Metabacillus sp. B2-18: one gene and its partner. The protein of the gene in region 2 binds, or shares a complex with, the protein of the main gene of each other region. Links are inferred from orthologs where the notes say so. Each region holds a gene or a part of one and is shown on either strand. Other genes may lie near its edges. The genes, in order: LPC09_RS24400 and LPC09_RS18230.

The links.
Region 1: the proteins of LPC09_RS18230 (region 2) and LPC09_RS24400 are in contact, whole or in part, in a solved structure (PDB 1F51), measured with the Bacillus subtilis proteins. The link is inferred for Metabacillus sp. B2-18 from one-to-one orthologs.

Annotation. Positions count from the first base shown.
Region 1 is NZ_CP088245.1:4,872,691-4,885,194, forward strand. Bases 4,954-7,792 are described here. They hold LPC09_RS24400 (response regulator), read right to left. Parts: upstream 6,641-7,792; coding sequence 6,266-6,640; downstream 4,954-6,265. Other genes in these bases: LPC09_RS24395 (class II fructose-bisphosphate aldolase), read right to left, coding at 5,200-6,057; LPC09_RS24405 (DUF2529 domain-containing protein), read left to right, coding at 6,961-7,506; LPC09_RS24410 (IclR family transcriptional regulator), read right to left, coding at 7,543-7,792. Outside these bases: LPC09_RS24375 (thymidine kinase), read right to left, coding at 457-1,074; rpmE (50S ribosomal protein L31), read right to left, coding at 1,290-1,502; transcription termination factor Rho, read right to left, coding at 1,665-2,936; LPC09_RS24390 (UDP-N-acetylglucosamine 1-carboxyvinyltransferase), read right to left, coding at 3,290-4,579; more of LPC09_RS24410, read right to left, coding at 7,793-8,307; accC (acetyl-CoA carboxylase biotin carboxylase subunit), read right to left, coding at 8,419-9,771; accB (acetyl-CoA carboxylase biotin carboxyl carrier protein), read right to left, coding at 9,796-10,266; LPC09_RS24425 (5-oxoprolinase subunit C family protein), read right to left, coding at 10,282-11,274; 5-oxoprolinase subunit PxpB, read right to left, coding at 11,271-11,987; LPC09_RS24435 (hypothetical protein), read right to left, coding at 12,088-12,231. UniProt on the Bacillus subtilis protein: Key element in the phosphorelay regulating sporulation initiation. Phosphorylation of spo0B during sporulation initiation.
Region 2 is NZ_CP088245.1:3,566,932-3,579,443, forward strand. The notes cover bases 9,666-12,512. They hold LPC09_RS18230 (sporulation initiation phosphotransferase B), read right to left. Parts: upstream 11,442-12,512; coding sequence 10,890-11,441; downstream 9,666-10,889. Other genes in these bases: obgE (GTPase ObgE), read right to left, coding at 9,666-10,809; rpmA (50S ribosomal protein L27), read right to left, coding at 11,745-12,035; LPC09_RS18240 (ribosomal-processing cysteine protease Prp), read right to left, coding at 12,053-12,385; rplU (50S ribosomal protein L21), read right to left, coding at 12,397-12,512. In the rest of the region: LPC09_RS18180 (IS1182 family transposase), read right to left, coding at 1-321; safA (SafA/ExsA family spore coat assembly protein), read right to left, coding at 445-1,884; quinolinate synthase NadA, read right to left, coding at 2,217-3,329; nadC (carboxylating nicotinate-nucleotide diphosphorylase), read right to left, coding at 3,342-4,172; nadB (L-aspartate oxidase), read right to left, coding at 4,175-5,728; LPC09_RS18205 (IscS subfamily cysteine desulfurase), read left to right, coding at 5,846-6,973; LPC09_RS18210 (transcription repressor NadR), read left to right, coding at 7,034-7,576; pheA (prephenate dehydratase), read right to left, coding at 7,997-8,878; LPC09_RS18220 (ACT domain-containing protein), read right to left, coding at 8,900-9,343; more of obgE, read right to left, coding at 9,526-9,665. UniProt on the Bacillus subtilis protein: Key element in the phosphorelay regulating sporulation initiation. Acts on spo0A. Mediates reversible phosphoryl transfer from spo0F to spo0A.

The DNA of each region.
Region 1 (12,504 bases), 1.3 Mb from region 2 along the record:
CTTTAAAGAGTGGGATGCGGTGTTCCAGGATTCTAAATTAGCAAATGCAATATTAGATCGTGTATTACACCACGCAACAGTTGTCAATATTGTTGGTCCCTCTTATAGAATTAAGGATCATTTACAAAAAGAAGATGATGATTAATTTTGTACATTCTTAAACGATCAAAATTGTACATCGTTAGCTTGACATTTACATTCATCACCCTTATGAAGAGCATCTCCCTTCATTCGAACCGCCATAATGGTCTTCATCTCTACAATTTAAAAATTCACACCCTGCTTTGGCAGTCCGGAACAAAAAAACAGCCCAATTTCATCAAAAATTGGACTGTTCAATTTAAATAAATATTTTTTTAGTTGTCAGACAACACTCAAGCCATTCGACAAAATCCGGGAAGTGACAGGCACCGCCAGCTAGACGCAGACAGGCATCGCCGCGGCGCAACCCCAACCCTACTTCACCACATTACTCTCTCTCTTAAAGTCCTTTACCGGTGCGCCCGGTACTTCGTGGTGGTGTCTGCATCTTGGTTCGTAGGATTCAGAGGCACCGACTAGGATGATTGGGTCGTCATAGGATGCTGGTTTGCCGTTGATGAGTCTTTGGGTACGGCTTGCAGGAGATCCACAGACAGAGCATACAGCTTGAAGCTTTGTGACGGATTCAGCTAGTGACATTAGGGCAGGAACTACGCTGAAAGGTTCTCCTCTGAAGTCTTGGTCAAGTCCAGCTGCAAGGACGCGGTAGCCTTGATCGGCTAGTAGAGTTAGGACGTCAACAATTTGTTCATCGAAGAATTGGACTTCATCGACTGCGATGACGTCTGTTTTTTCTGTTATATATTCAAAAATCTCAACTGATGCAGCGAGTGGTTTGCATATGATGGCTGTTCCGTTATGGGAAACAACACTTTCTTCGCTGTATCGATTGTCGATTACAGGTTTAAATACTTTTACTTCTTGTTTTGCAAATTGAGCTCGTCTTACGCGACGAATGAGCTCCTCTGATTTGCCTGAGAACATGCTTCCGCAAATGATTTCAAGCCATCCACTTTGCTTCATTACATACATTGAAACGGCCTCTCCCTTCGTTGCCCCGAGTTTACTCGGACAACCGATTCCTGGTAAAGTGATCATCTATTATGACATGTATTATACATGGTATCAACGTTCAAAAACCCTACCAATATATGTAGGATAACCAAATTTTAGTGTGAAAATTGTAAAAGTGGGCGTGAAAAAACAGGCAAGAGCCAAAATGTCCTGCCTGTTTGGAAAAAGCCTTATTATTGTTGTTGTGACTTAAGGCCGTATTTTTTGTTGAATTTATCTACACGTCCACCTGCATCTGCAAATTTTTGACGTCCAGTGTAGAATGGATGGCACTCAGAACAAACCTCAACTTTGATCTCTTTGTTAGTAGATCCAGTTTCGAATTCGTTACCACATGCACATGTCACCATAACTGTATTATAGTTTGGATGAATTGCTGATTTCATTCTTTTCATCTCCTTCCGCCCTGAGTCTTTCGAAACAGAGTTATATATCTAGGCTCTCACTCGTCCAACTGACAAGCTGTTTCCTAGAAAAGCACATGATGAAATTATAACAAGTGCTTAAACTAAAATCAAGCTGAAGTTAAATATTACTATTTTGATTATTTACCGAGTTCGTGCCTTTTTCATTTCTTCATCTAAGTTACTAAAGAATTCCTCGTTTGATTTTGATTGACGAAGTTTTCTTAGGAACTTTTCAACAAAATCAGGAGTGTCTGTCATAGATTTACGGATCGCCCATAGTTTTTCAAGGTGTTCTTTAGGAATAAGAAGCTCTTCTTTTCTTGTTCCAGAACGACGAATATCGATTGCTGGGAAGATACGTTTTTCTGCAAGAGAACGATCAAGGTGAAGCTCCATGTTACCAGTACCTTTGAATTCTTCGTAAATTACGTCATCCATACGGGAGCCTGTATCAACTAAAGCTGTAGCTAAAATGGTTAAGCTTCCGCCTTCTTCAATATTACGAGCTGCACCGAAGAAGCGTTTTGGACGGTGGAATGCCGCTGGGTCGATACCACCTGATAATGTACGGCCACTTGGCGGGATGACTAAGTTATAAGCACGAGCTAGACGTGTGATGCTGTCCATTAAGATGATCACGTCTTTTTTATGCTCAACTAGGCGCATAGCTCTTTCAAGAACAAGCTCGGCCACTTTAATATGATTTTCTGGAACCTCATCAAATGTAGAGCTTACAACATCACCAGCTACTGAACGTTCGATGTCAGTTACTTCCTCAGGTCTTTCATCGATTAACAGGACGATTAGCTCTGCTTCAGGGTTGTTTGTTGTGATGCTGTTGGCAATTTCCTTTAAAAGCATTGTTTTACCTGCTTTAGGTGGTGCCACAATTAAACCACGTTGCCCGAATCCAACTGGTGCAATAAGGTCCATAATTCTTGTAGATAGGTGATTAGGTTTTGTTTCAAGATATATTTGTCTATCTGGGTATAGAGGAGTTAGTGCTGGGAAGTGAACACGTTCCTTGGCTGTTTCAGGGTCTTCACCGTTTACCGCTTCTACATGAAGTAACCCGTAATAGCGTTCGTTTTCTTTAGGAGGTCGAACTTTACCTGAAACTTTGTCTCCATTACGTAAGTCAAAGCGTCTGATTTGGGATGCTGAGATATAAATATCCTCTGAGCTTGGTGAGTAATTAATCGGTCTTAAGAAACCAAATCCTTCAGACTGAATAATTTCCAAAACACCTTCCATAAACAGTAAATCTTCTTGCTCTGCATTTGCTTTTAAAATCGCAAAAATTAATTCTTTTTTCGTTAGCTTGCTATAGTAAGACACTTTATAGTGACGTGCAAGCTCGTATAATTCTTTCAATTTCATATGTTCCAATGAAGAAATTGAAACCTGATTCATAAAAACACCACTCTTTTTCAATTTTCAATACATCATACTTTCAAACGATCATCATTCAAACTCATTTCATATGTGAGAACTTGTCTAGTAGCAAATTAGGATGAAGATGATTTGCTCTATGTTGTAAAAGAAGAATAAACATATCACTTTAGGATAGAGAAGGAAATGAAGGTGAGCTTGAAGTAGATTTTGTAGTTATTCATTCAATGCAGCACTCTTTATTTTTACCCTATTTTTTAGATTTAATCAATCATTTTTGGGATTTTCCATTAAAAATAGAGCAATTACAAAGAAAGTATGATCGTCAAGGACAAAGGTGTTCCTTATCCTTGACGATCATATTTTACAACTTATTACGAATTTTGAAGTTGTTCAATTTCTTTTTCTGTTAATTTTTCACGCCAAATTGTTGCTCCAAGGCCTGTTAGTTTTTCTTCTAACTGACTGTACCCTCGATCAATATGCTCTAAACCTGTTATCTCCGTTATTCCATCTGCCATTAAGCCTGCGCAGACTAAGGCAGCCCCTGCGCGCAGGTCACTTGCTTTTACTTTTGCTCCTTGAAGCTTAGTAGGGCCCGAGACGATTGCTGATCTGCCTTCAACTTTAATAGTTGCACCCATTCTTCTAAGTTCATCAATATGTTTAAAGCGTGCAGAATAAATGGTGTCTGTTACCATACTTGTTCCAGTTGCTTTTGTAAGGAAAGAAGTAAATGGCTGTTGCAAGTCTGTTGGAAAGCCAGGATATACGAGCGTTTTAATATCAACAGCTTTTAGTTCCTTTTGACCACCAACGATTAATATCTGGTCATTACTTGTTTCAATATGCATGCCCATTTCTCTTAGCTTCGCGATTAGGGATTCAAGGTGTAAAGGAATGACATTGTCAATCATGACCTCTTTACCCATTGCAGCACCAATAATCATATATGTTCCTGCTTCAATGCGGTCAGGAATAATGGAATGACGGCAGCCATGCAGCTTTTCAACACCATCGATGCGGATCACATCTGTACCAGCACCTTTAATTTTCGCACCCATACTTGTTAATAATGTCGCAACATCAATGATTTCCGGTTCTTTTGCTGCATTTTCAATAATTGTTCTGCCTTTAGCTAATACAGCTGCTAGCATAATGTTAATGGTTGCACCAACACTAACAACGTCTAGATAAATACGAGCTCCTTTTAGCTCATCAGCACGAAGATAGATCGCACCTTGTTCATTTGTGATTTGAGCACCTAATGCCTCAAACCCCTTAATGTGCTGGTCAATCGGGCGGGGACCTAAGTGACAGCCACCAGGAAGGCCGATTACTGCCTTTTTGAAGCGACCAAGCATAGCTCCCATTAAATAGTAAGAAGCTCTAAGCTTTTTCACTTTTCCGTTTGGTAAAGGCATCGAAATCATCGCAGAAGGATCAACGACCATCTCGTTGTTTTTCAACTCTACTTTACCACCGATTTCCTCTAATAAACCACCTAATATATTCACATCTGAAATGTTTGGTAAACCCTCAATTGTAACAGGAGATTCAGCGAGTATCGTCGCTGGGATCAGTGCAACCGCACTGTTTTTTGCTCCACTAATTGATACTGTACCTTTTAGTAAATCTCCACCGGCAACTTTTAATTTTTCCATGTTAGTCTCCCTTCTATGAAGTTGACTTTCCGGAAAGAACATTAAGGGTGAGCTAAGCTCTGTTTTAAGCATAGCTATGTATAAAATCACACGACCATCATGTTTTCCGAATAAAAACATCTAGTCAACATAATTAAAAAATTAGCAACCATGTTATACGACTATTACTTTTTAAAAGTGTTTATCTATTTTATTGCCTTATATGCCTTAGTCAATACATAACAATCTTACTTATGTAAAACTTATTCATTAAGAAGATATAATCTTTTTTTAACCCTCTTATTATTAAACCATCTATTGTGTTGGACAACAATGATTTACTGTAAAAGAATCCGTTTTTCCATCCAGTTTTTGAGAGCTTCGTGAATAAATGCTGTACTTAAGATAGGAAACTTGATGCACTGAAAGGTTTTTGTAGGTTATGATTTGCGGAAAAAGAATTAAAATCTCAGATGACAAATGAAAACGGACTAGCATAGGCAAGTCCGTTTTCTATTATTCTATCAATTATGGTCAGCTAGGTAAAGGTTTAGAAGGATTTTACCACTAATTTGTTAGCGCTTTCTTAATTTTCGGAATATAACCGCCTTTTTGCAAGGCGGTTTATCCCTAAAATATTATTACGCTTTATTAGATGAACCAAATTCACGCATTTTGCCGATAACTGTTTCTTTAATCGCGTCACGAGCTGGTCCTAAATATTTACGTGGATCATATTCATCTGGCTTCGCAGCTAACACTTCACGAACTGTTTTTGCAGAAGCAATTTGGTTTTCAGTGTTAACGTTGATTTTAGCTGTTCCGAAAGAAATAGCTTTTTGGATATCCTTAGTTGGGATTCCAGTACCACCATGAAGTACTAATGGCATGTTTGTTAAGCCAGCGATTTCTTCCATTTCTTTGTAACCTAAGTTAGGCTCACCTTTGTATGGTCCGTGTACAGAACCAAGAGCTGGTGCTAGGCAATCAATACCAGTGCGTTTAACAAGTTCTTCACACTCTTTTGGATCTGCATAGATTACGCCTTCTGCTACAACGTCATCTTCTTGTCCACCAACAGTTCCAAGCTCAGCTTCAACTGATACACCTTTTGAATGAGCATATTCTACAACTTTAGAAGTTGTTGCAATGTTCTCTTCAAATGGATCATGTGAAGCATCAATCATAACAGATGTGAAACCAGCATCGATTGCTTCTTTACATTTGTCATAGCTTGAACCGTGATCAAGGTGAATCGCTACCGGTACAGTGATGTTGTAGTCTTCGATAAGACCTTCAACCATTTTTACAACAGTTTTGAATCCGCCGATATAACGAGCAGCACCTTCAGATACACCAAGAATAACTGGTGAGCTTTCTTCTTGAGCTGCTTGCAGGATCGCTTGAGTGAACTCAAGGTTGTTGATGTTGAATTGACCTACTGCATACGCTTCGTCTTTTGCTTTGTTAAGCATTTCTGTCATTGAAACTAAAGGCATGTGAAAAATCCTCCTATATAGACCTTATTTTTCTTATACAGAAAAGTATATCATACCTAGCATGACCAAATAATTTTCCTTATATGTAACTTCGCATGATCACTTTTCACATCTTCTAGCATACCAATATATGAAGATTTCGGCAACAATTCGACATATATTAGGGTAATATAATATTACAGGATGCTTGCAAAGTTAGGTTTCGTAATTAATTCGCTTTAAGTGGTAAATACTTTTTTACTGCTTCACGAATTTCATCGATGTCAAAAGGTTTTGCAAAGTGTGTTAGTGCGCCTAAGTCTTTTGCTTCTTGAATCATATCAAGTTCGCCGTAAGCAGTCATGATGATGACACGGATATCTTGATCGATTACTTTCATTCTTTTTAGAATTTCAATTCCATCCATTCCTGGGATTTTCATATCAAGTAACACAAGGTCTGGAGAGTGGTTTTCTACGATTTCAAGTGCTTGGAAACCGTTTGCTGCTTGAAATGTTTGATATCCTTCTTTTTGAAATACTTCATTTAATAAAATACGAATTCCGTATTGATCATCAACAATTAAGATCTTTTCTTTTAACATTGTCTACACCTCTTGAGTTATTTTTGTTGTTTGTGACATGTTTCGAACTTTATTTTAAAATTAGCATTTATTTTCACGCTAAAATTAAGCGCTTTAAGCATAAATAAACGATCACCTAATGGATTCGTTTCCCCCTTGATATTTCCTGCATTTTTTCATCTTCTTTTCTCGACAAATTCTGCTTGGGTTAAGTTTATCATAATAAGGTTTGTTATGGTAAACTTGTTGGAGCGGTGCCTGTCACTTCCCGAATTTTGTCACAGAAACTTCGGGTGGTGACAGGCACGCCCCGAAGTTTGTCACATTAGGAGGTTATATTTTTGATGAAAATTTTCTCCACACAGTTAACGGGTCATTTTAACCGAATTGTTGAGCAAGAGGAGCTGAGTATTGAGGATAGTGCGCGCTTGCTTGCCCAGGCATTAGTTGGTGAAGGAAAGATTTATATATATGGTTTTCAAGAGTTACATGGAATTGTTTTAGAGGCGGTTAACAGTAGTGAGCCTCTTATCCGTTCAGAAGCGTTGTTCAATCAAAACGGTGAAATGAAGGAACTAACAGCTGCCGACCGTGTCCTTCTCTTTACATATCGATCCACTGATGCTGAAGCGATCAAACTTGCTCAAGAATTATCTTCTAAAGGAATTCAAACAGTTGGTGTTTCTGCTGTGATTAAAGGTGAAGATACAGGCCTCAACACTATCACCGACCTACATATTGATTCAAAATTAAGGCAGCCGCTTATTCCCGGTGAAGATGGTGAGAGATACGGTTTTCCTGCATTAATGACATCGTTATATGTTTACTACAACTTAACTTTTATCCTAAAAGAAATTTTAGATGAGTTTGAGGAAGATGAGCTTTAATTCTCAACGAAAAAAGAATGAACTCCCCAAGTGAGTTCATTCTTTTTTATTATCGTACCCTAATTTAACTGAAATATTTTCAGCGACTTCTTTCACTTTATCAATAATAACCGGAATTGTTTCTGCTTGGAAACGAACATTTGGACCTGCCACACTTATACCTGCAACAACTTCTTTTTTATGATTAAAAATTGGCGCAGCGATTGATGTCGTATAGTCTTCTAGCTCTGAGTTACTAATTGTATATCTATTCCTCTGTGTTTCCTTTAATACTTTACGGAGCTTTTCTTGGTCAGTAATCGTTCCTGATCCAATTGCTCTTAGTTCGACATCATGTAAATATTGCTCTAGTTCTTCTTCAGGTAAAAAAGCAAGAAGAACTCTTGAACATGCCCCAGCATAAAGAGGAGATTTCCTGCCGATTGCTGTATACAGCCTAACTGGCTGAGTTGTATCAACCTTTTCAATATACATCGCTTCATTTTGGTCTCGAATTGTCAGGTTTACAGCTTCTCCCATTTCATCTCGAAGTAATTTCATATAAGGTAAGGCAATTTGACGGATATCCAGCCTGTCCGCTACCAATTGACCGTATTGTAAAAATAATAAACCAAGAGAGTATTTCCCCTCTTCATCTTTATCAAGAAACCCCATATCCTCAAGTGATCCGAGCATACGATGAACAGATGTTTTTGGCATGCCGGAAACTTTGATCATTTCATTAAAAGATAGTTTAGGGTGCGTTAAAAAAAGGTTAAGGAGGTCCATCGATTTAATCACGGTTTTATTCTTATTTTGCAAAAATTCTCCCCCTTAGTCGATACATCTATCGAAAAAATTGTCTATCATTCATTATATATTTTTTCTTATCTTTTACAAGATTTGTATTAGACTAGGGTATATGCAGAGAATTTATTCTTTTATTGAAATATGATAGGTTTCTAGAAACTTCGTATTGAACTCTCCCGTAACAAATGCATCATGCTCTAGTAGTTCGAGATGAAACGGAATCGTTGTTTTAATACCTGTTATGAAGAACTCATCAAGAGCCCTTTTCATTCTGTTAATCGCATCTTCGCGATCTTTTCCCCAAACGATTAGTTTGGCAACCATTGAATCATAAAAAGGAGAAACAGTGTACCCCGGATAAACAGCACTATCTACCCTAACACCAAAGCCACCTGGTGGAAGATATCCTTCTACAAGACCAGGAGATGGCATAAAGTTTTTCGCAGGGTTTTCAGCATTGATACGACATTCAATTGCCCAGCCGTTAATTTTGATTTCCTCTTGTTTAAAAGATAATTCGTACCCAGCAGCTACTGCTATTTGCTCTTTAATAAGGTCAATGCCAGTAACAAGCTCTGTTACGGGATGCTCAACTTGGATACGCGTGTTCATTTCCATAAAATAAAAATGACCATGTTTATCTAGTAAAAACTCTACCGTTCCCGCACCATGGTATTTTACAGATTGAGCTGCTTTTACAGCCGCATCCCCCATTTTGTTACGCAGTACTTCATCTAGGGCTGGTGACGGAGCCTCTTCAATTAGTTTCTGATGTCGGCGTTGAATGGAGCAATCTCTTTCACCAAGATGAACAACATTACCGAATCGATCGGCGATGATTTGAATCTCAATATGACGTGGCTCTTCTAAATATTTTTCTAAATAAACTCCCGGATTTCCGAAGGCTGTTTCTGCTTCTTGCTGTGCTTGACGAATTGCTTTTTTCAATTCTTCTGCACCGTACGCGACTCTCATACCTTTACCGCCACCGCCTGCTGTTGCTTTTACGATCACTGGATAACCAATTTCAGTCGCAACTTGCAATGCCTGTTCCTCATCTTTGATCAACCCATCTGTTCCCGGTACAGTCGGCACTCCTGCTTTACTCATTGTTTCACGGGCTACGTCTTTAGTTCCCATTTTCTGAATTGCATCTGAGTCTGGGCCAATAAATGTGATATGACATTTTTCACACGCCTCAGCAAAATCAGCATTTTCGGCAAGAAAGCCATAGCCAGGATGTATTGCGTCCGCTCCTGTCATTGTTGCAGCACTTAAAATATTCGGGATATGTAAATAACTTTCCTTTGAAGCTGTTTTCCCAATACAATAAGCTTCGTCAGCTAATTTTACGTGAAGCGCTTCTCGGTCAGCCTCAGAGAAAACAGCAATTGTTTTAATCCCTAATTCTTTACACGCTCTAATAACTCGAACAGCAATTTCTCCTCGATTAGCAATTAACACTTTCTTAAACATACGATGCTTCCTCCTTACGAAAAGTTAAGATTCTCTAATTGCAAACAAAGGCTGTCCAAATTCAATAAGTTGACCTTCATCTACTAAAATCTCAACAATTTCCCCATTTACTTCAGCTTCAATTTCATTGAAAAGTTTCATGGCTTCTAGTATACAAACAACAGTGTTCTTTTGAACTTTTGAGCCAACTTGAACAAATGGATCTGCATCTGGATTTGAACGGGAATAGAATGTACCAACCATTGGAGACAACACTTTATGCAGATCTTCTTTCACCTCTTCTACCTTTTCTTTTTTCTCCACGACAGGAGGCTCTTTTACAACTGGTGCTGCTTGTGGTTGCGGGCTAGAAATCTTTTCAACAACGAGTGAACCTTCTACTTCAGAAATTTTTTCAATCACAACCTTTGTACCCTCGTGCTCTAACCTAAACTTTTGAATGGATGAAGAATCAATTGCTTTAATCATTTCTTTAATGTCATTTATATTTAGCATGAATTGTCACTCCTTCTATTGTTTTAATTTATAGGTAATACTCACCGCTAATTGCTTTAAGCTTTTTTCTCTTTCTAGATACAATCTTTCAGCTTCTTCTAATGTTATTTCAGTAAAAGAAATGGATTGACCTGGCATAACCTGCGCAACAACTGGTAAGTCAACAGTTGCAACTTGGCCAATTTTCGGATATCCCCCTGTTGTTTGGCGGTCTGCAAGCAGGATAATTGGATTTCCATCAGGAGGGATTTGAATCGTTCCGTGAGCAACAGCTTCTGAAAGCATTTCCATTTTTTTCTCTAATTCAATAGCAGGTCCTGATAATCGGTACCCCATTCGATCCGATTGTGGCGACACTCTAAAAGATTGGGTGAAAAACTGCTGCTTGCTTTGTTGTGTAAAGTGTTCAAACTGTGCTCCTGGTAAAACGCGAATATTCGGATTTTTCGCAAAAGGTAAAAACTCATTCCAACGAACAGACCAGTTAGCTGTTAAGAAAGAACTAGTAGATTGCATGTTTTTTAGTTTAACTCCTTCTGATATCGAGTTTGTTTCTAACATATCTCCCTCTTGAATCGCTCTACCTTGATATCCACCTATTTCTGCTCTTAAGTATGTGCTTTTGCTCTTCATCATTCTCTTAACAGCAAAGCCACCAGCTACTGCCAGATAAGCCCTGCAGCCAGATTTTTGTGCTCCGAATTGAAGTTTACTTCCTTTTTTCACGAAAACTGGACGCCATAATGGGACAGAAACTCCTTCAATGGTTGGAGATAAATCACCTCCTGTAATCGCGATGAGCATATCTTTTTCAAATAACAACGTTGGCCCCATTAGAGTAATTTCTAACGCAGCTTCTCCTTCTGAATTGCCAACTAATAAATTTGCAATTCTAAGAGAATATGTATCCATTGCACCACTAACAATGACTCCGTACTTTTGGTATCCATATCTTCCTAAATCCTGAATCGTCGTAAGCAGCCCTGAACGTAAAGTGGTTATACTCATTTATTTCCCTCCTTCCATTCCAAAAAGTCTTTGTAGGAAATAGGATAGAACTTCACTACATTTCCAGCCTGAAGTAGACTTGGTGGCTCTTTTTCTGATAAGAAAAGACTAAGAGGAGTTTGACCAATCAGCTGCCAGCCGCCTGGAGTGGAAATTGGATAAACACCGGTTTGTTTCCCGGCAATTCCAACAGAACCGGCTGGGATGCTAGTTCGTGGTGTGGAACGTCTTGGTGTTGCAATTTTCTCTGACATTCCTCCTAAAAACGGAAAGCCAGGGGCAAATCCGAGCATATAAACGAGATATTCCCCACCTGAATGAAGGCTTATCACTTCATCAGTTGTTAAGTTGTTTTGTTTAGCAACAAACTCCAGATCCGGACCGCATTCACCACCATAGCAAACGGGAATTTCAACAGTCCGGTGTGGTTCAGTTTCTTCATCTTTTAGGTTTGTTAATATATCCTCGATGATGGAAAGGACAATTTTGTAAGGAGAGACAATTTGTCCAACTTTATAAGCATGATTTTTATCTACTAATAGTGGATCATAAAAAACGGTCACACCTGTATAAGAAGGAATGCATTCAATGAATCCCTTAAAGCTGTTTTGTGTTAAATAATTGGACAGCATTTGTACCTTACGATGTGTGGAATATTCAATTTCAGAACCAAACCGAATCACAATCGCAGCATCTCCAGCAGGTTCGATCATGACGTTTGCTTGATTTATATGATTAGTCTTTGTCAATCCTCTCACATCCTCTTTGCATCTTTTAATAAGAAGATTTCCATTTTGGGATTTTCCTTAATGACTATTGGAAATCATTATAGTAAACAATTTGGGAAAGAAATTTACTTCCTTTTATTTTATCATAAGCTTCTTTTGCTTCTTTTTCGTTATTGAACTCAAACATTTTCGGATGATTTTGCTCTGAGTAGACAGTGATAACCCACATTAGAGAGCCTCCTAAGCTATTTTTATTATAATCTATTTATTATATTCCGTTAAACGGAACTGAATTTCCTTATATCGGACTTAGAGGCTATTATAATTTTAGTTTTTATAAAATACAACAAAAAACTTGAACAAAATTATGTTTGTTAGAATAGATAACAAAATAGTTCAAAAATTTAAACAGATACATTATAGTCAATCCATGTTACAATAATTGAAACTATAGTTCCTAAATTCGGGAATAAAACCAATTGTACACTCATTCTTTTTTAAG
Region 2 (12,512 bases):
GAAGGTAGAGAAGTGCGGTACTTTATCATGGAAACCATAGCCCAAGAACCATCGATAGGCCATGTTTGTTTGAACCTCTTCAATTGTCTTACGCATCGAACGAATACCGAAGGTATATTGAATGAAGGTTAGTTTAATCAGAATGACTGGATCAATACTCGGGCGGCCTACTTCAGAATACATATCTTCCACTAAGTCATAAATAAAAGAGAAATCAATCGCAGCCTCTATTTTGCGAACCAAATGGTCCGCTGGTACAAGTTGATCTAAAGCGATCATTTCAATTTGATCTCGTTGTATGGAATTATGTTTCGAAAGCATATTTATCACCTCAAGATTTTCTTAATACAAGTTTAAATTAAAAAAGACTGTAAGCAAACTCAATTTTCTTGAGTTTGTCTACAGTCTGAAGCAAGGGTGCTTTCACCCTTGCTTTTAAGCAAATTAATCTTCTTCTTCTTCATCACGTTCATCATAATTAGGCATTCCAAACATTTGACCACCTGGGGCTGGTTGCGCTGGATTGTATCCATAAGGACCTGCACCATATGGGGCATAACCTGGTTGGGCCATAAATGGTTGCTGATATGGTTGTTGATATGGCTGCTGATACGGTTGCTGAGCTGGAAAACCGCCATATGGTTGTGCCATAGGGTATCCGCCATATTGGTATGGATTTGCATATGGTGTTGGTCCTCCGCAACCACAATCATCTTGATCATATGCCGGTGCTACTGCCTGTGGATATGGCATACTTGGCATTTGTGGTTGGTTTTCATACTCATACTCATCAGGCATTTCATCATAAGCACCCATAACCTGGTTAGGATATCCAGTGAAGCCCGGTCCAGGCATAACTAGTGACACAGGTACTCCTGCATATGGATTTACTGGAAAGTTTGGTGCATATTGAGCAGGTGCTGCTTGTGGGTATGGCATATTTTGCATATGTCCCTGATTTTCATAATCATAATCATCATCTTCATCATATTCCTCAGGACTTAGTTGCGTTGGATAAGGTTGGTTCGGCATCATCCCCATCCCTGGTCCATATCCATATGGCATTTGCATTGGATAGTATGGAGCAGGTGGACAAAGACCTGATCCTGGTAAAACGGGTGAAACTGGTACCATATACTGCGGTGAAACATATTGCGGCTGGTACATTGCCGGCTGATTATAAGCAGGCATCTGCATTTGTGGCATATTAGGTACATTCGGGACATTTGCCATATTAGCTAAATTCGGCATGTTTGGTACATTAGGCATATTGGCCATATCTTTTAAGTCCTCCTTATCTTCTGTTGCTTCTGGTAAGTAAAATGGCTCTAGTTTTTCTTCTGCGTCTACTTTTGTCATATCAGGCAAGACATTTGCCGGTTTTGGTGGAAGTTGTGGATTTGCCATGTTTGGCATCATCGCCATATTCACCGTATAATAATTATTCACATCCATGCCAGTATATACCGGATGTTGCGCATTTGGTACAGGCGGTATATAGGGTTTTGATGGTTTTTCTGTTAAAGGCTCTTTTGGCATAGTGTCTTCAACATCTACTACTGCCTTTGGCTTTTCTTTTGCAAATGGATGCTCGGCGTTAGGCATTTGCTTCTGGATAGGAGCCTCCTCTTGAATTGGTGCAATTTGCTGTATAGGTGCCTCTTTTTTTATTGGCGCTGTTTGCTGTATAGGCGCTTCCTTCTTAATTGGTGCTTCTTTTTTTACAGCTACATTACCAGAAGGTACTTTGATCTTCATTCCAGGCATGATAAGATCTGGATTACTTAATTGTGTATTCATTCCTTTTAACTCTTCAAAATCAACTCCGTATTTTTTTGCAATTTTCCAAAGAGTGTCGCCTTTTTGTACAATATGAATTTTCAATGCTTTCCCTCCTAAGCCTAAAAATAAATCTAAGCCAACTTCTTCGATGAATGAATGAACATAATGATGATTGACAAATGAAGAAATCATTATGTTGCTTGAGCAAGTTATAAAGAATTCAGATAATGCCATTAATCTTCATAACAATTTATGAGTAAGAAATGGCGAATATGAATAAAATGATAATAAAAGTGGATAAACCTAATGGAAACAGACCTTGTTACAATACTATGATTCAGTGTTGAAAATTATTAGAGTTTTTTTAAAGAGAATTAAGTTATCTCATTAAAATAAAAAAAGAACCGACTAAGTCGATTCCTTTTAGGTGTATTTTATACATTTGCGAGCATACGATCTAATGCTAAAACAGCATCTTTTGTAATTTGTTCCGGTACAACAATTTGGTTAGAGATTTCTCCCTTTTCAAGTCCTTCTAAGGCCCAGAGAAGATGAGGCAAGTCAATGCGGTTCATTGTTAAACACGGGCACATAAATGGATTTAATGAGACAATTTTTTTATCTGAATGATTTTGGATGAGTCGATTAACAAGGTTCATTTCTGTTCCAATTGCCCACTTTGTTCCTGGTTCAGCTGCCTCGATCATATCAATAATATATTTAGTAGAACCGGCGTAATCAGATAAGCCAACAACTTCACGACTACATTCAGGGTGAACAATGATATTCATATCAGGCTCTGTTTTTCGGATATGTTCAATATTTTTTACTGTAAAATTCTCGTGAACAGAACAATGTCCCTTCCAAAGAATGACAACAATTTCTTCTACATGATTACCTTCATACTCCAGCTCATTCGTAATCGGATTCCAGATTGCCATTTTGTCTAAAGGAACCCCTAAATCATAAGCTGTGTTTCTTCCTAAATGCTGATCCGGTAAAAATAAAATCCGTTGTTTTTGAGTAAATGCCCATTCTAGCATTTTTTTTGCATTGGATGATGTTACCGTTGCTCCACCATTTTTACCAACAAATGCTTTAATTGCTGCAGTCGAGTTAACATAAGTTAGCGGAAGAATTGTATCTCCAAAAATCATTTGCAGCTTTTCCCACGCACGATCTGTTTGATCAATATCTGCCATATCGGCCATTGAACACCCGGCTCTCATATCAGGTAAAATTACTTTTTGATTTTCTGATGTTAACATATCTGCTGTTTCAGCCATAAAATGAACACCGCAAAATACAATATACTCAGCCTCTTTATTTAATGCTGCCGCTTGAGCTAATTGCAGAGAATCACCAGTAACATCAGAGAATTGGACAACTTCATCTTTTTGATAATGATGTCCTGGTATATAAAGCTTTGTACCGAATTTCTCTTTAATTTCCTTTACTCTTCTTTCCATTTCTTCAGTTGTTAAATTTTTATAGAATTCCGGCATCATTTCTTTCTTTTCGTGTTCAAGGATATCTAACAGTTCCATTGATGTTCCCCCCTATTTTACATTTAAGCTTATATCTAATGATCTGTATGAATGTGTAAGTATTCCTAAGGATATATAGTCAACATTCGTATGACGATAATCCGCTAAATTGTGCAAGCCAATTCCACCAGAAGCTTCAGTGATAATATGCTTTGGTGTTATTTCTGCAAATCTCGCTACCTCTTCTGGTGACCGATTATCAAACATAATCACATCCGCACCTGCATCAATCGCTTCTTGTAACTGCTCCTCTGTTTCAATTTCCACTTCAATTTTTATCATATGTCCCGTACTTTCTCTTACTTTATTTACAGCATTTTTAATTGAGCCAGAAAATGCGATATGATTATCTTTAATCATCACTCCATCATACAAGCCAAAACGATGATTAAATCCGCCACCACAACGAACAGCGTATTTTTCAAACATTCTTAAACCAGGAGATGTTTTTCTTGTATCACAAATCCTTGTAGTATTTGATTGAAGCAAGTGGATAGCTTTATTTGTTAATGTTGCAATTCCACTCATGCGTTGAAGCAGATTTAAGATAACACGTTCTCCACTTAAAATAACGGCAACCGGTCCTTCAATTTCTGCAATAATGTCTCCTTTTTGAAGAAGATCACCATCTTGTTTTTTTAGATTTACTATTACATCAGAATGAAATAAAGAATAACCAGCTTCAATAATGTTCACTCCTGCAAGTACTCCCTCTTCTTTCGCAAGAATAACAGCCTCTCCTCTAGCCTCCACGCCAAAGATCGTCTGACTGGATACATCTAATTCACCTAGGTCTTCTAAGAAAAACTCTTCCAACTTTTTCTTTAGTTTTATAACATTCACTTTTATACCCCCACAACCATTTCATTCTTTGATCTAAATACTTGTTTTCGATGCCATTTTTCTACTTGATTTGGATAATCTAAACGATAATGACCGCCTCTACTCTCAGTCCTGCTAAGAGAAGAAGTTGTGATCAACCAACCAACTGTCAGCATATTTGTTCTTTCTATTTCATCTATTGTGAAATCCTTCACATTAATATCCCAAAAAGAGATCTGATCCCGATAAGATTCAAACCATTGCTTTGCGAAAAGAAGCTCTTCCTCTGTTCTTTGAATTCCAACATATTTTGTCATGATTTCTTGAATTTCTTGTTTAGTCGGAAGTTTTTTGTTGTCATAATTACTATTTTTATTTGAGTGAAGATTAATATTCGTTGTAGTTTGATGTTCAAAAGGTTGTGATAAAAGATAAGTTGCCAATCTTTGACCGAATACAAGCCCTTCCAACAAAGAGTTGCTTGCTAACCGGTTGGCACCGTGTACACCTGTACATGCCGCTTCACCAATTGCATATAAGTTCTTAATACTTGTCTCCCCTTTATCATTTGTAACGATACCACCCATCAAAAAATGCATGCCAGGAGCAACGGGGATTTTTCCTAATTCAAGTTTTACTCCATATTTTCTGCAAAGTGCAGAAATCGTAGGAAATCTTAAAGAAAAGTTCTCGATCATAGAGATATCTAGAAAAACACGATTTCCTTTTTTCATTTCATAGAAAATGGCTCTTGAAACAATATCTCTTGAAGCCAAGTCAGCTTGAGGATGCAATTTACTCATAAAAGCTTCGTCATTTTGATTAATTAAAATGGCTCCTTCTCCTCGAACAGCCTCAGAAATAAGGCCAACACACTTTCCATCTATATGAAGCATCGTCGGATGAAATTGAATAAATTCCATATCAGCAATGTCTGCTCCTGCCCTATATGCCATTGCAATTCCATCACCCGTGATCACATCTGCATTTGAGGTATGCCCATAAACAGCTCCACAACCACCACTTGCAATAATTGTTTTACTTGCTAGGTATTGCTTACATTCCCCTTTGTTGTTTTTTGTATTAACACCAACACATTTTCCACTCTCAATCACTAGCTCGATCGCCATTTCATTTTCAATCATAGAAACATATTTTTTCGTCTTTTGATACAGAAAAGTGGTCAACTCTTTACCAGTTGCATCTCCACCAGCATGAATAATCCGATTCCTACTATGAGCCCCTTCTTTCCCAAGCAATAATTGTCCGTATGGATTAGTATCAAAATTCATTCCATTTTGTATTAACCCCTGAATCTCAGAAGGACCATCTTGTACAAGGTACTCAACGTTCTGCACATGATTATGATCACAACCAGCAGCCAATGTATCTTCATAATGAAGCTTCCAAGAATCTTTTGAATCTACTGCTGCAGCGACTCCACCTTGGGCAAGCATTGAATTACTTGCTGACCATGAAGACTTTGTAATGATTGTCACATTCAGGTAACGAAGATGATACGCAGCAGAAAGTGCCGCAAGTCCACTACCGATAATAATAACATCTGTTTGAGGCATAACACCCCTCCTGTAATTTACACCTGTCTTGACACCTATATTTACATAAATTTAAAATAATGACAAGAGTTTTTATTTCTATCTTTATAAGATTATTAGAATAATAGGGGTGATACCGTGATTTATCTTGACTATGCAGCAACAACACCAATGAGTGACAATGCTCTTCACATATATACGAAAGCCGCAAAAAGTGCATTTGGAAACAGCAGTAGCTTACATGATATTGGGGAAATTTCAGCAAAAACACTACATGCCTCTAGAAAAATCATTGGAGATTCTATTGGCGGAAATGAAAAAGGCGTTTATTTTACAAGCGGAGGTAGTGAAGCAAATATAGTTGCTGTTCAATCTTTATTAAATGGCTTAGATTCTAACAAAAAACATTTGATTACCACTGTAATGGAGCATTCTTCGCTTTTTACTTATTTCAAAAAGCTAGAATCTGAAGGGTTTGAAGTAACTTTCTTATCTCCTGATAAATATGGGAACATTTCATTATCTTCAGTAAAAAAGGCAATAAAGAGTGATACAGGACTTGTCTCCATTCAACACGGTAATTCAGAGATAGGAAGCATACAGCCTATTGAAGAAATTGGACTATCTTTAAAAGAAATGGGAATTATTTTTCATAGTGATTGTGTTCAAACATTTGGAAAAATACCTCTGAATGTTACCAATATTGATGCAATATCAATTTCAAGTCACAAAATTTACGGCCCTAAAGGAATCGGGGCAGCATATATAAATCCATCTATTCATTGGCACCCTGTCATACCAGGTACAACACACGAATTCGGGTTTCGACCTGGAACAGTCGATGTTCCTGCTGCTGCAGCATTTGCAACAGCAGCCAATGATATAATGACTAATAGAAATGACTTCTACAATCACTATCAAAAGTTAAAAAATTTGTTTATTGAGTTACTTCAGCCTTATAAGGAAAAAATAACTATATTAAACTGGGATGACAAGTTTCACTCCCTGCCAAACATACTGCCTATTATGGTCAAGGGAATCGAGGGACAATATGTCATGCTCGAATGTAATCGGTTTGGCTTTGCTGTATCAACAGGAAGTGCATGTCAAGTCGGAATGCAGGCTCCCCCGAAATCTGTTGTTGCATTAGGATATAGTGATCAAGAAGCAAAGCAATTTATTAGGGCGTCTTTCGGAAAGGATACTACGGAAGAACATATTAGACGTTTTACTGATATTTTAATAAGAATTGTAGAAAATTTCTAAAAAACTTGATGGAATATAAAAAGCAATGGTTTACTAGTGTATAGAGTGTACTCTGGAGGAATGAAAATGAAAGATAAAATATTAGGAGAAGAACGAAGAAGCCTATTATTAGACAGACTAATAAATGCCGAGGAGCCCATCACGGGTGGAGAGCTGGCAACTTTAGCGAATGTGAGCAGACAAGTTATTGTACAGGATATTTCGCTACTAAAAGCCAAAAACCATCCAATTATGGCAACAAGTCAAGGCTATGTTTATTTAAATAAAGAAGCGAATGAACAAAAATTGCATGAACGTATTATTGCATGTAGTCATAATCCTGAACGAACAGAAGAGGAACTAACCATTCTGGTGGATCACGGTGTTTTCATCAAAGATGTTATTGTTGAACATCCTGTTTACGGTGACTTAACAGCATCTATTATGGTTGGAAATCGAAATGATGTAAAAGAATTCATGAAAAAAATCAATCAGCATAATGCTGCTTATTTATCACAATTAACAGAAGGTCTACACCTTCATACGTTGCAGGCAGATACAAGCGAAAAATTAGATCTAGCTTGTGAAGAGTTAAGTAAGGCTGGATTTTTAGTAAAAGAATAAAGGTGACGCAAAAGTACACTATACGAATTAACATTACATTTCGTATAGTAATTCGTGCTAGGCTTAAAAAGCAATTTGGTAAGAAAATCAGCAAAGAAAAATGCTTGGAGATACTCCAAGCATTTTTTACACCAAGTGAAGCACCCGATTAAGCGATTACCAAATCTTCATGGATCACCAGGAAATAAGCTACTAAAATAAGCGGAGAGATTCCTCTTATTGAGGAAATAGCACGAAAAATAGATGTAATAGACGGAAAGATTCCGCTTATTTAATCAAAAAAGATGAAAAGGAACCATTTTAGTTTGCTTAACGGGGAAAATTCCGCTTATTTCCCCGAACCAAGCTCATTCTTCAGTCTAACCGGAAAAACTCCGCTTATTTAAACCATCGGTTATTCAAGTAAGGAGATCACTTTTCTTATTTTGCCTCTTTTTCTGCACCCTGCTTAATCATATAAGCATCATAAGTACCTAACAGCTTTACGCCGCAGCCAAGTGCTTCCAATTCTGAGATCGCTCCTGGTATTAAGACTTCATCTACTTTCATATCAATATCAATGATAAAAAAGTAGTTTCCTAAACCGGTTTTCATTGGTCTAGATTCGATTTTCGAAAGGTTTAGCTTCCGCCAGGTAAACGCGGATAACACTTGATGCAACGCACCTGACTGATCAGATGGCAAGGTAACCATTAATGTTGTTTTTTCCTTCTCCGACACCAATTTTGAGCTTGGATACTCCCCATCAAGAGACGGATGAACAATAGCAAAACGAGTATGATTATAATGATAATCATGAATATTTGCCTTTACTATTTCTAAACCATATTCCTCTGCTGCTAGCTTGTTTGCAATAGCTGCGACAAGTTCTTCGGAATGCTGACTCACATAGTAAGCTGCTGCTCCAGTTGATGTAGCATAGTCATATGTAATGCCTTTAAACGTTTTATGCAAAAATTTATGACATTGAGCAATAGCATGGGAATGAGAATAAACACGATTCACTTGTTCCCACTTCTCTCTATTAGCAGGATGAACCATAAAGTGTTGCTCGATTGGTGAAACAATTTCCCCTACTATATATAATGGTTGCTCATGGATTAAATAGTCTATCGTTAAATTTACTGATCCTTCAAGTGCATTTTCGGTAGGTACGACGGCAAAATCAATCTCCCCACCAGCTACTGCATCAATACATTGCGGTATTGTGGAGTAAGCTACTTGCTCAATGTCATCTCCAAAATATGATTGAACAGCTAAGTGGGTAAATGTTGCTTTCGGACCTAAAAAACCTACCTTAATTGCCAACTTCCATTCAACTCCTTATGCTCCTTGCCCTAAAATCTCAACCTTTTCAACAAACTCTAATCTTCTTAGCTTGGACATAAGCTGATTTATTTCTTCTGTCATCCCATTAGTATTAAGTGATAGCGTTACATTAGCACGGCCTTGAATTGGAATCGTTTGATGTATCGTTAACACATTACAACCAGCATTTGCGACAACAGATAACAAATGAGAAAGTGTACCACTACGATCTTCTAAGTGAAAAAAAAGGGTAATCAGTTTTTCTTTAACCATTGTGTGAAACGGAAACACAGCATCTCGATATTTATAAAAAGCGCTACGGCTCATATCAACACGCTGCACAGCTTCAGCTACAGAGTCTACCTTCCCTCTTTCTATTAACTTCTTTACCTCAAGTGTTTTTTTCATCGCTTCAGGTAATATATCCTCACGCACCAAATAAAAGGTATCGTCCTTCATGATTTCCCTCCCACTTTTTTCTCAATGTAGATAATTTATCACAATATTGGCTAAATTTCTTCCTTTTTTCAGAAGAAAAACGAAATTTCCTTATAAATTGACCAAAATATATGTATAGGTTTTAATTAAGACATAAAAAAAGAGAGCTAACGTTCAGCTCCCTACTAGCTTAGTTTAATCTGCTATTCAACGAATTCAAATTCATAATCCATTAATTTAACAATGTCTCCATCTTCTGCTCCACGTTCACGCAATGCTTCATCAACACCCAAGCCGCGAAGCTGACGTGCAAATCGTCTCACAGACTCTTCTCGAGAGAAATCTGTCATTTTGAAGAGTTTTTCGATTTTCTCTCCTGTTAGAACATATGCCCCTTCACTGTCACGAGAAATAGCAAAATTCGGCTCTTCTTTCTTGAACTCATACACAACACGATTTTCTGTTTCTTCTTCTTCATAAAGAGGAAATTCTGGAGCTTGTTCAATTGCATCTGCAACTGCGTATAATAGTTCTCGAACACCTTCTCTTGTGATGGCCGAAATAGGGAAAATTTGTAGATCTTCCTCTAACTTTTCTTTAAATGATTTAAGATTTTCCTCAGAATCAGGCATGTCCATTTTATTGGCTACAATAATTTGCGGTCTTTCTGTTAAACGTAAGTTATATTCCTTTAACTCCGCATTAATCGTTAAATAGTCTTCATAAGGATCTCTTCCCTCTAACCCGGACATATCAATCACATGAACAATAACACGCGTTCTTTCAATATGTCTAAGGAATTGATGACCTAAACCAATACCCTCATGAGCTCCTTCAATCAATCCTGGAAGGTCTGCCATAACGAAGCTTCTTCCATCTTCCGTTTCGACCATTCCTAAATTTGGAACTAGAGTTGTAAAGTGATATTCAGCAATTTTAGGTTTTGCAGATGACACAACGGATAATAATGTAGATTTACCTACACTTGGAAACCCAACTAATCCAACATCAGCTAATACCTTTAATTCTAAAATAACATTTCGCTCAATACCTGGTTCTCCGTTTTCTGAAAGCTCTGGAGCAGGGTTTGCAGGGGTAGCAAATCGACTATTCCCTCTACCACCACGGCCACCTTTTGCTATAACCGCTTGTTGTCCATGTTCAGTTAAATCGGCGATAACTTGTCCTGTTACTTCATCTGTCACAACAGTCCCTGGTGGAACTTTTACAATCATTGGTGAAGAATTTTTACCATGTTGATTTTTTGACATGCCATGTTCTCCACGAGGTGCCTTAAAATGACGTTTGTATCTAAAGTCCATTAACGTTCGTAGTCCTTCTTCTACTTCAAAAACAACGTCAGCTCCGTTGCCGCCATCACCACCAGCAGGACCTCCCTTTGGAACATACTTCTCGCGACGAAAGGCAACCATTCCGTTTCCACCGTCGCCACCTTTTACATAAACCTTGACCTGATCGACAAACATTTGTCTTCCTCCGTTCTACATACCTATACATAAAGTAAGCTTATATTCAGCTCACTATTAAAGAAAATGAGTAATTGGAATCACATGAGTGATAACGCCACCGTTATCTGGTATGTACTAATTTCCAGTTCATCTACCTGAATAGCATGATTCCCTGATCTTTCAAACCAATTCTTTATTTGCTCTTTATCTTTTAGTATGCCTTCAAAATCAAAAAAGAAACGAATTCCTTCTTCATTAGAATGACCTGTATTCAAAGTAATACTTACATGATTTTCACCCGAGTAATCAACGGTGTTATCTAGTATATCCAAAAATTCCTTACTCCATTTTGTAATTGGTTCATCATAGTGTGAAAAGCTCTTTATATCACCTAAAACTTCATATTCTAATGTAAAATGATGACTATACCAATTAAACGTCATGAGGTAACTTGCAAATAAAGGCATGTGCAGATTACACAACTTTGATTCTTGCTGTGCTTCAATGACAATCTCTTCAATAATATCCTGAACACGATCATATTTTTGTAGTGACATATTACCCTTAATTAACTGCAATTTATTCATCCAGTCATGCCGGGAATGACTTAAAAGATCAATAATATTCATATCATTTTGATTGTTTTTCATACAATTTCTCCTACTATTTAATTAAAATCATTTTCATAAAGGAGTTATACTTATTTTTAGGCTGTATTAAAAATTATAACAAACATTGTATTAGAACTTAAGGAGTAATTTCTAATTTAAGAAGAATTGTATTAAATGAAGTTGAAAATACGTGACGTGTAGTAGAGTTGAATAAGAATAGAGAGCTTATGTACTGTTCTAATTGTTGTTTTTTATCACTATAGATTCAATTGGATATTACTACATGAACATAACCATTTAATTAAAAAACTCTAACCTAGCCGGTTAGAGTTTTTCGTAAAATTAAGCTTCTTGAGCTACTGGATATACGCTAACTTTTTTACGGTCACGTCCGAAACGTTCGAACTTAACAACACCATCAACTTTTGCGAATAGTGTATCATCACCGCCACGGCCAACGTTTTCACCTGGGTAAATTTTTGTACCGCGTTGACGGTAAAGAATTGAACCACCAGAAACGAACTGACCATCTGCACGCTTAGCACCAAGACGTTTTGAGATAGAGTCACGACCGTTTTTAGTCGAACCTACCCCTTTCTTAGATGCGAAGAACTGAAGATCTAATCTTAACATGAAGTTTCACCTCCTGCTTAATGATGAGTTACCGAAATATATTGTCCATACTCTCTTTCAATTGTTTGTAATGAAACAACCATACCTTCTAATAACAATTGAACTTTGTCACTTGTTGATGCATCGAGATTTTCGGGGATTTCTACTTTGAGATATCCTCCTTCTCCTCCTTGATCAATTTGTGGTTCAATGTTTGTTAACGAGAGAACTGCATTAACAGCTCCGAAGGTAACAGCAGATGCTCCAGCGCAAACAATGTCTTTGCCGTATTCATCGAATTCAGCATGTCCAGATAAGATGAACGCTGTAATTAGTCCCTCATTTGAACGATAAATTTTGGCATTTATCATTTCAAATCGCCTTACGCGTTGATTTTTTCAATAACAACTTTTGTGTAAGGCTGACGGTGACCTTGCTTTTTACGGTAGTTTTTCTTAGCTTTGTATTTGAAAACAGTGATTTTCTTTTGACGACCTT